Regions from separate parts of the Massilia litorea genome, predicted to be linked through region 1. Evidence: predicted binding sites of a transcription regulator. Region 1 holds the regulator's gene; the other holds the start of a gene.

Region 1 (3,406 bases):
ATTCCGAAGCCCAATTCCGCCTTGGCGAGATGTACTGGTATGGCGACGGTACGGCGCAAGATCTGAACGCTGCCCGCGAATGGATCGGCAAAGCCGCGGCGGCAGGCGTCCCCGACGCAAAGGAATCGCTGGCTATCCTCGAACGGCGCAAGACCCGCGAGAAGGAAATCGCTTACTGGATGAGCGAATATCGTGGTGAAGAGCTACGCTCGGGAAAATTCGCCTGCCCAGCGCCGGCGATTCCCGTCCTGTCGAAGACCAATGAGGAGATCGAGGCCACCCGCGCAGCTGTTGCAACATGGCAGACCTGCTACAACGGCTTCGTCAGTAACTTCAATTCCGCGATGCCACCGGGCAAAGTGATCCCGCAAGACGTCCTCGACATGATGAGCCCCGCGGAGTTCGAGCGCGTGCGTGCCCATATCGAGCCGACCTACCGCAAGATCATCCTCGATGCCCAAACACAAGCCGACGCGACGTTAGCCCAGCGCGACGCCTGGGAGAAGTCGACCCAGGCATTCGTGAAAGAGGAGAACCTGCGGCGCAAGCGTCAGCTGGAACTGGACACGATTCGGAACGTGCGCGACAACGAGATGCGTTTGCATGGAAGCACGAACACGCGCATCACGACCGGCAAGTGATCCTTTGAGTGGCGGCCCTTCTCGCAGTATGATGGGCCCTGCTCATTTCGTTACCGCCATGAAAAAACTTCTGTACGCTGCCTTCCTGTTTGTCAGCCTTCCCGCTGCTGCCGCCAACGATCTCGCTTCCGCCAACACGCTGTTCGAGCAGAAGCGCTATACGGAAGCCCTGACCTTGTACACCAGGCTGGCAAATGCCGGCAATGCCGATGCACAGCAACACCTGGGCCAGATGTACTGGTACGGCGAAGCCGGCGTCGTGGATGAGGCCAAGGCCCAGGCATGGTTCCGTAAAGCCGCTGCGAAAGGCAATGCGGTGGCGGCCAGCTCGCTCGTCGTCATGCAACAGCGCACGGAACGGCGGGCCGACATCGATTATTGGTTAAGCGGCTACGACGGTAGCGACTTGAAAACCGGGAAATATGCTTGTCCCGCACCGCGCATTCCCGCGATATCGAAGCAGAGCGACGAGATCGATCGCGTATCGGCAGCCATTGCAAGCTGGCAGAGCTGCTACAACGGTTTCGTGGAAAACCTGAATGCAGCCTCGCCGCTGGTAAAGCGCATTCCGGCAGACATCGTGAAGCTGATGAATGCCGCCGAGACGGAGCGCGCTCAAACCCATCTTACCCAGGTGCAGGAGAACCTGTCGGAAGAGGCGAAAGTCGCGGCCAAGCTGGTGCTGGCCGATGTCGCAGCCTGGCGTAGCGCGACAGGGGCCTATGTGAAGGAGCACAACGCCATCATCGAGGGCGGTCCTTCGGCCGAGCGCGCGCGCGACATCGAGGCGCGAAAGCACAACTATAGCCAGGCCAACAAATAACGCCGACGTTAAAAAAGCCGCGCCAGCGGCTTTTTTCATACCCAGCCGCGCTTAATGCCAGCTGCGCATCAATCCCACCGCCAGGCCCTCGAGCGCGAAATCGTCGCCCGGCTCCACGCGGATGACCTTGAAGTCCGGATTTTCCGGCAGCAGTTCGATGGTCTCGCCGGTCTTGCGGTAGCGCTTGACGGTGACGTCTTCGCCGATGCGGGCCACGACGATCTGGCCGTTCTTGGCGCTGTCGATCTTTTTGACGGCGAGGAAGTCGCCATCCATGATGCCGGCGTCGCGCATCGACCAGCCGCGCACCTTCAGCAGGAAATCGGGGCGCGCGCCGAACATGGCGGGGTCGACGTTGTAGGTGGCTTCGACGTGTTCCTGTGCCAGGATCGGCGAGCCCGCGGCGACGCGGCCGACCAGCGGCAGCGACATCAGCAGGGCGGCTGGTACGGTCGGCAGCGGATCGGGCAGGGAAGCGCCGATCAGGCGAATGCCGCGCGAGGTGCCCGAGACGATCTCGATCGCGCCTTTGCGGGCCAGGGCCTGCAGGTGTTCTTCAGCGGCGTTGGCCGATTTGAAGCCCAATTCTTTCGCGATCTCGGCACGGGTCGGCGGGAAGCCGGTGTTGTCGATCGCTTCCTTGATCAGTTCAAGGATCTGTTGTTGCCTTGCAGTGAGCTTGAGCATGGATCTGCCACAGGTTAATGATTCAGACTGTATTTTTGTACAGTATTTCGGCGAATGCAAGGGAAATCCTCATTTTTTAACATTTCCTGTCGAGCAAGGTGTCGCGCCGGGGCGACGCCGGCGGGAGATTGCGCCTTCATGCCATCCGCGTTATAATTGCCGGCTTTCCCTTCCCACACTCGTCTTGACGCCGAGGTGGGCATTTGTTTAAACGTCCTCAAGGAGTGTTGCATGCGTCATTATGAAATCGTTTTTATCGTCCACCCGGACCAAAGCGAGCAAGTCCCGGCGATGATCGAGCGTTACAAGGCCAGCGTCACCGCACGCGGCGGTAACATCCATCGCGTCGAAGACTGGGGCCGTCGTCAGATGGCTTACCAGATCCAGAAGCTGCCGAAGGCACACTACATCTGCATGAACATCGAGTGCGACAACGAGACCCTGGTCGAGCTGGAAACCGCATTCAAGTTCAATGATGCCGTGCTGCGTCACCTGACCGTGAAGATGAAGAAAGCTGAAACCGCTCCATCGCCAATGATGAAGTCGGTCCAGCGCGAAGACGCAGCCAAGAGCCACCGCGCAGAAGCCCCAGCGGCCGCTGCAGCCCCGGCCCCAGCTGCTGCCTAAATTTTTCTTGCCAGGAATCGTGAACTCGCAGTGAACCAGTTACAAGTCGTCGCGACGATTGCTGAACGCGACGTACTGCGCTATACCCCCGCCGGCGTGCCGGTCGTCTCGGCAATCCTGATGCACAGTTCGCAGCAGGTCGAGGCAGGGGTGGACAGGCTGGTCGAGTTCGAAATTGCCGCGTTCGCCGCGGGAGAAATTTCGGGCCGCTTCGCCAGCGCAGAACTGGGCGCCGCACACCAGTTTACGGGATTTTTGGCCAGGAAGAATCGCAACAGTAAAGCCCTGGTGTTTCACATCATTGATTTTAGTGCCGCCGCTTAAGACTAGCGGCCACCTTTTAGATACAGGAGCCTCAAATGGCATTCGGTAAAAAGTTCGACAAAAACAAGGCCAAAGAAAAACTCAAGCGCAAACAGCAGAACCCGCTGTTCAAGCGCAAGAAGTTCTGCCGCTTCACCGCTGCAAACGTGGAACAGGTCGATTACAAAGACGTCGACACCCTGAAGGACTTCGTCCAGGAAAACGGCAAGATCATGCCTGCACGTCTGACCGGCACCAAGGCGCACTACCAGCGCCAGGTCGACACCGCGATCAAGCGCGCACGCTACCTCGCGCTGCTGCCGTA
Region 2 (3,406 bases), 140 kb from region 1:
TGGCCCGGGCGCTGCGGGCGCTGGGCAAGCATGACGCGCACGTGTTCGAGATCGAGCGCCACCTGATCGACGCGGCCCGATCGTGAGTTTCCAGCCGGCGTCGTGACCCCGGCCCAGGGCGCCGCAGCCTCGCGGCGTCAACTCTTCCGGCACTTTCCTGAACCTTCAGGGTCGAACATCGGTCGTTCGAACAGCTGTCCTCGCGCCAGAGGACGGTCCGATTACGTTCACCAGGAGAGGCCATGTCCATCGACCGTCGCATCCTCGCCATTCTCGGAGCGCGGCTTCCCGCGATCTTCGACCTGATCCCCCGCGGCCCATTGAGTCTCGCCGCACTCAATGCGCAGCTCCTTCCAGCGCACGAACTGGGCGCTGCCATTGCCGCCGAGTTTGCGCATACCGCGTGGCAGGCCGATCGCTTCGGTCTCGACCCCGCGATCGCATTCATGGACCTCGACGATTGGTGCCCTACCCGTCCAAGGCCACCCAGGCTGCCGCCATGGTGGGGGCCACATCGCGGTCTGGGACCGCACCCGGAGCCGTGGAGTCAGGAATCGCATGCCGACTTCCACATCGGCTTTGCCTCCCGGCTTGCCTGGGCGTCGAGCCAGATCGATAGTCCCGCACTGCGCGAATCGTTCGACAAGGCGATCGAGCGCTCCATCGAGGCGATCGATTCCGGCACTCCCTGAAGCCGCAGCGGCACCCGCTATTGCGCATGGTTCGACGCTTTGCGGCGCCCACATCGCAGATACACGCGGGCGCCACGGCGGGTCCGATGGCCCGCCGCCCCCTCGTCAAAACAAATCCAGCTGCGCCGCCCCCTTCGCGCCCGCCTTGCCGGTCGCCGCCGGCACCACCAGCGGCCGCCGGAATTGCGATGTATCGAGCCGCTCGAAACGGCTGCCCAGCTTCCCCAGGCCCAGCCGCTCGACGGTCTTCGTAAAACGCTGGCGGATCAGGTCGGCCCAGACGCCCTCGCCCTGCATGCGCTTGCCCCAGTCGCTGTCGTAATCCTTCCCGCCGCGCATCTCGCGCACGCGGTTCATCACGCGCTGGGCACGTTCCGGGAAATGGGCTTCGAGCCATTGCTGGAACAGCGGATTGACCTCGAAGGGTAATCGCAGCACGACGTAATGGGCGCTGACGGCGCCGGCATCGCGCGCCGCTTCCAGGATGCGCTCGATTTCCGGTTCGGTGACGAAAGGGATGATCGGCGCCACGCTGACGCTGACCGGGATGCCGGCCTCGGTCAGGGTGCGGATCGTGCGCAGGCGCCGCGCCGGGGCGGCGGCGCGCGGCTCCAGGGTGCGCGAGATTTCCGAGTCGAGCGTGGTGATCGTGATCGCGGCACAGGCCTGGCCCTTGGCCGCCATCGGGGCCAGCAGGTCGATGTCGCGCTCGATCAGCGAGGACTTGGTGATCATGCCGACCGGATGCTGGCATTCGCTCAGCACCTCGAGCACCTGGCGCGTCAGGCGCATCTCGCGCTCGCAGGGTTGATAGGCGTCGGTATTCACGCCGATGGCGATGTGCTCGGGCTTGTACCCCGGATGCGCCAGCTCGCGCCGTAGCAGCTCGGCAGCGTTGACCTTGGCGAACAACCTGGTCTCGAAATCGAGCCCGGGTGAGAGGCCGAGATAGCTGTGCGTGGGACGGGCGAAACAATAGATGCAGCCGTGCTCGCATCCGCGATAGGGATTGAGCGAGACCTTGAACGGGATGTCGGGCGAGGCGTTGCGCGAGAGGATGCTCTTTGCGACTTCGTCCGTCACCTGAGTCTTGAAGCGCGGCGCATCGCCGGGCTCGATCCCGGCGTCCCAGCCGTCGTCGAAACCCTCGCGGCCGTTGACCTCGTACCGGCCTTGCATGTTGGATACAGCGCCCCGCCCTTTCGACACCGCGAGCGGACGCGGCGGCAACATTGGCTGCTCGGCACTGTATTCCCGGTCAATTGTTCGTTCGCGCAGTTCCACTGTGCACCTCATACTGTATGTTTATACAGTATGGTACGCCCGTCAGCGCCTGAACTCAAGCGTGCCGTGTGCGCGCCGCGTCCAGGGGCACGAAAGCGGCCTGTTGTTGCACAAAACCGTCAAACGCCTCCAATAAGGGCGCAACGAGCGCCATGTCGCCGCCGACCTGGCCCAGCGCGTAGGCGGTGGCCTCGAGGGTCGAGAGCTGGTCCGGGGCGTGCGCCTTGCGGATGCGGTAGTTCGAGGCCGGCATCTCGCTCAGGGCCAGGCGCGGCAGGCGCTGCAGGGCCGGGGTCAGGTGCAGCATCTTGCGGCTCTTGCGCCAGGTGGCGTCGAGCACCACCAGGCGCAGTTCCCCGGGCGGGGGCAGGCTGGTGGCCGGGGCCGCGGGCGCGTCCGGCGTCTCCGGATACAGCAGCACGGGCCGGCGGCCATCCGCATGCAACAGCGCATCCAGCTCCAGCGGATCGAAGGCTTCGCCGACCGCAAGCCGGCTGCCGGCAACGCACAGGTGCAGCAGGCGCGCGCTGTTCTTGGCGTTCGCCACTTCGAGCGGATGCTGCAGGATCAAGAGCCCGGCCGCGGGCGACACCGGCCGCACCCAGGCGCAGATGCAGGCCGATTGCGCGCGCAGGCAGGCCGCGCAGCCGGCGCGGCGGGGAGGAGAATCGGGCGTCATCGGTCAGCGCGCAAAAGGCGCCGATTGTATCAGCCGGCAGATTTGCGCAGCGGCGCCAGCGCCCCGCTCCAGGCCACCACCTGGTCGAGCATGGCGGTCAAGGACTGACCATGGTGCGCGGCCGGCTTGAAGGTGGCGAAATTCTCGAAGTCAGTGAACAGCGACAGCATCACCTGCCCGCGCACGTCGGCCACCATCAGTTCGCCCATCACCAGGCGCAGGCTTTCGACGGCGCGCACGCCGCCGGCGCTGCCGTAGCCGACGAAACCGGCCGCCTTGTTGTTCCACTCTTTATAGAGGAAGTCGATGGCGTTCTTCAGCGCGCCCGAGGTGCCGTGGTTATACTCGGGCGTAACGAAGACGAAGCCGTCGAACTGCGCGATCTTTTCGGCCCAGGCGATCGTGTGCGGCTTCGAATACTGGCCCATCGAGGGCGGCACCGGCTCGTCCAGCAGCGGCAGCTTGAAATCCTGGATATCGACCAGCTCGAAGCTCGCATCGCTGCGCTGCGACGCCGCGTCCATTACCCAGCGCGCCACGTCGAGCGCCTTGCGCCCCGGACGGGTACTGCCGACTATCACCGCCACCTTGACCATGTCCGTCTCCTCAAGTGAAGAACAACCCGTGCTCATTCTAGTCAGGTCGCGCAGCGGCCGGCGCCGCTTTGCCCCATACAACTATTCCTGCGCGACGAGGCCGCCCAGCAGGCGCACGGCCTGGGCGATGTCGTAGGGCTTGGCCAGGATCGGCA

Evidence for each region. The regulator LexA, encoded in region 1, represses DNA repair genes until DNA is damaged. The targets are predictions, from matches to a motif close to ACTGTATNNNNATACAGT.
Region 2: a site for LexA is predicted at 1,989-2,006, ahead of LPB04_RS12945 (PA0069 family radical SAM protein). Genes of this name have one in related genera too.

Annotation. Positions count from the first base shown of each region.
Region 1 is NZ_CP062941.1:2,759,791-2,763,196, forward strand. It holds gene LPB04_RS12285 (tetratricopeptide repeat protein) at 1-641, shown strand, start outside; gene LPB04_RS12290 (SEL1-like repeat protein) at 670-1,464, shown strand; gene lexA (transcriptional repressor LexA) at 1,516-2,151, opposite strand; gene rpsF (30S ribosomal protein S6) at 2,383-2,778, shown strand; gene priB (primosomal replication protein N) at 2,809-3,102, shown strand; gene rpsR (30S ribosomal protein S18) at 3,138-3,406, shown strand, end outside.
Region 2 is NZ_CP062941.1:2,901,037-2,904,442, reverse strand. It holds gene LPB04_RS12955 (gamma-glutamylcyclotransferase) at 1-86, shown strand, start outside; gene LPB04_RS12950 (hypothetical protein) at 243-692, shown strand; gene LPB04_RS12945 (PA0069 family radical SAM protein) at 798-1,925, opposite strand; gene LPB04_RS12940 (tRNA-uridine aminocarboxypropyltransferase) at 2,032-2,655, opposite strand; gene LPB04_RS12935 (NADPH-dependent FMN reductase) at 2,685-3,251, opposite strand; gene LPB04_RS12930 (hybrid sensor histidine kinase/response regulator) at 3,333-3,406, opposite strand, start outside.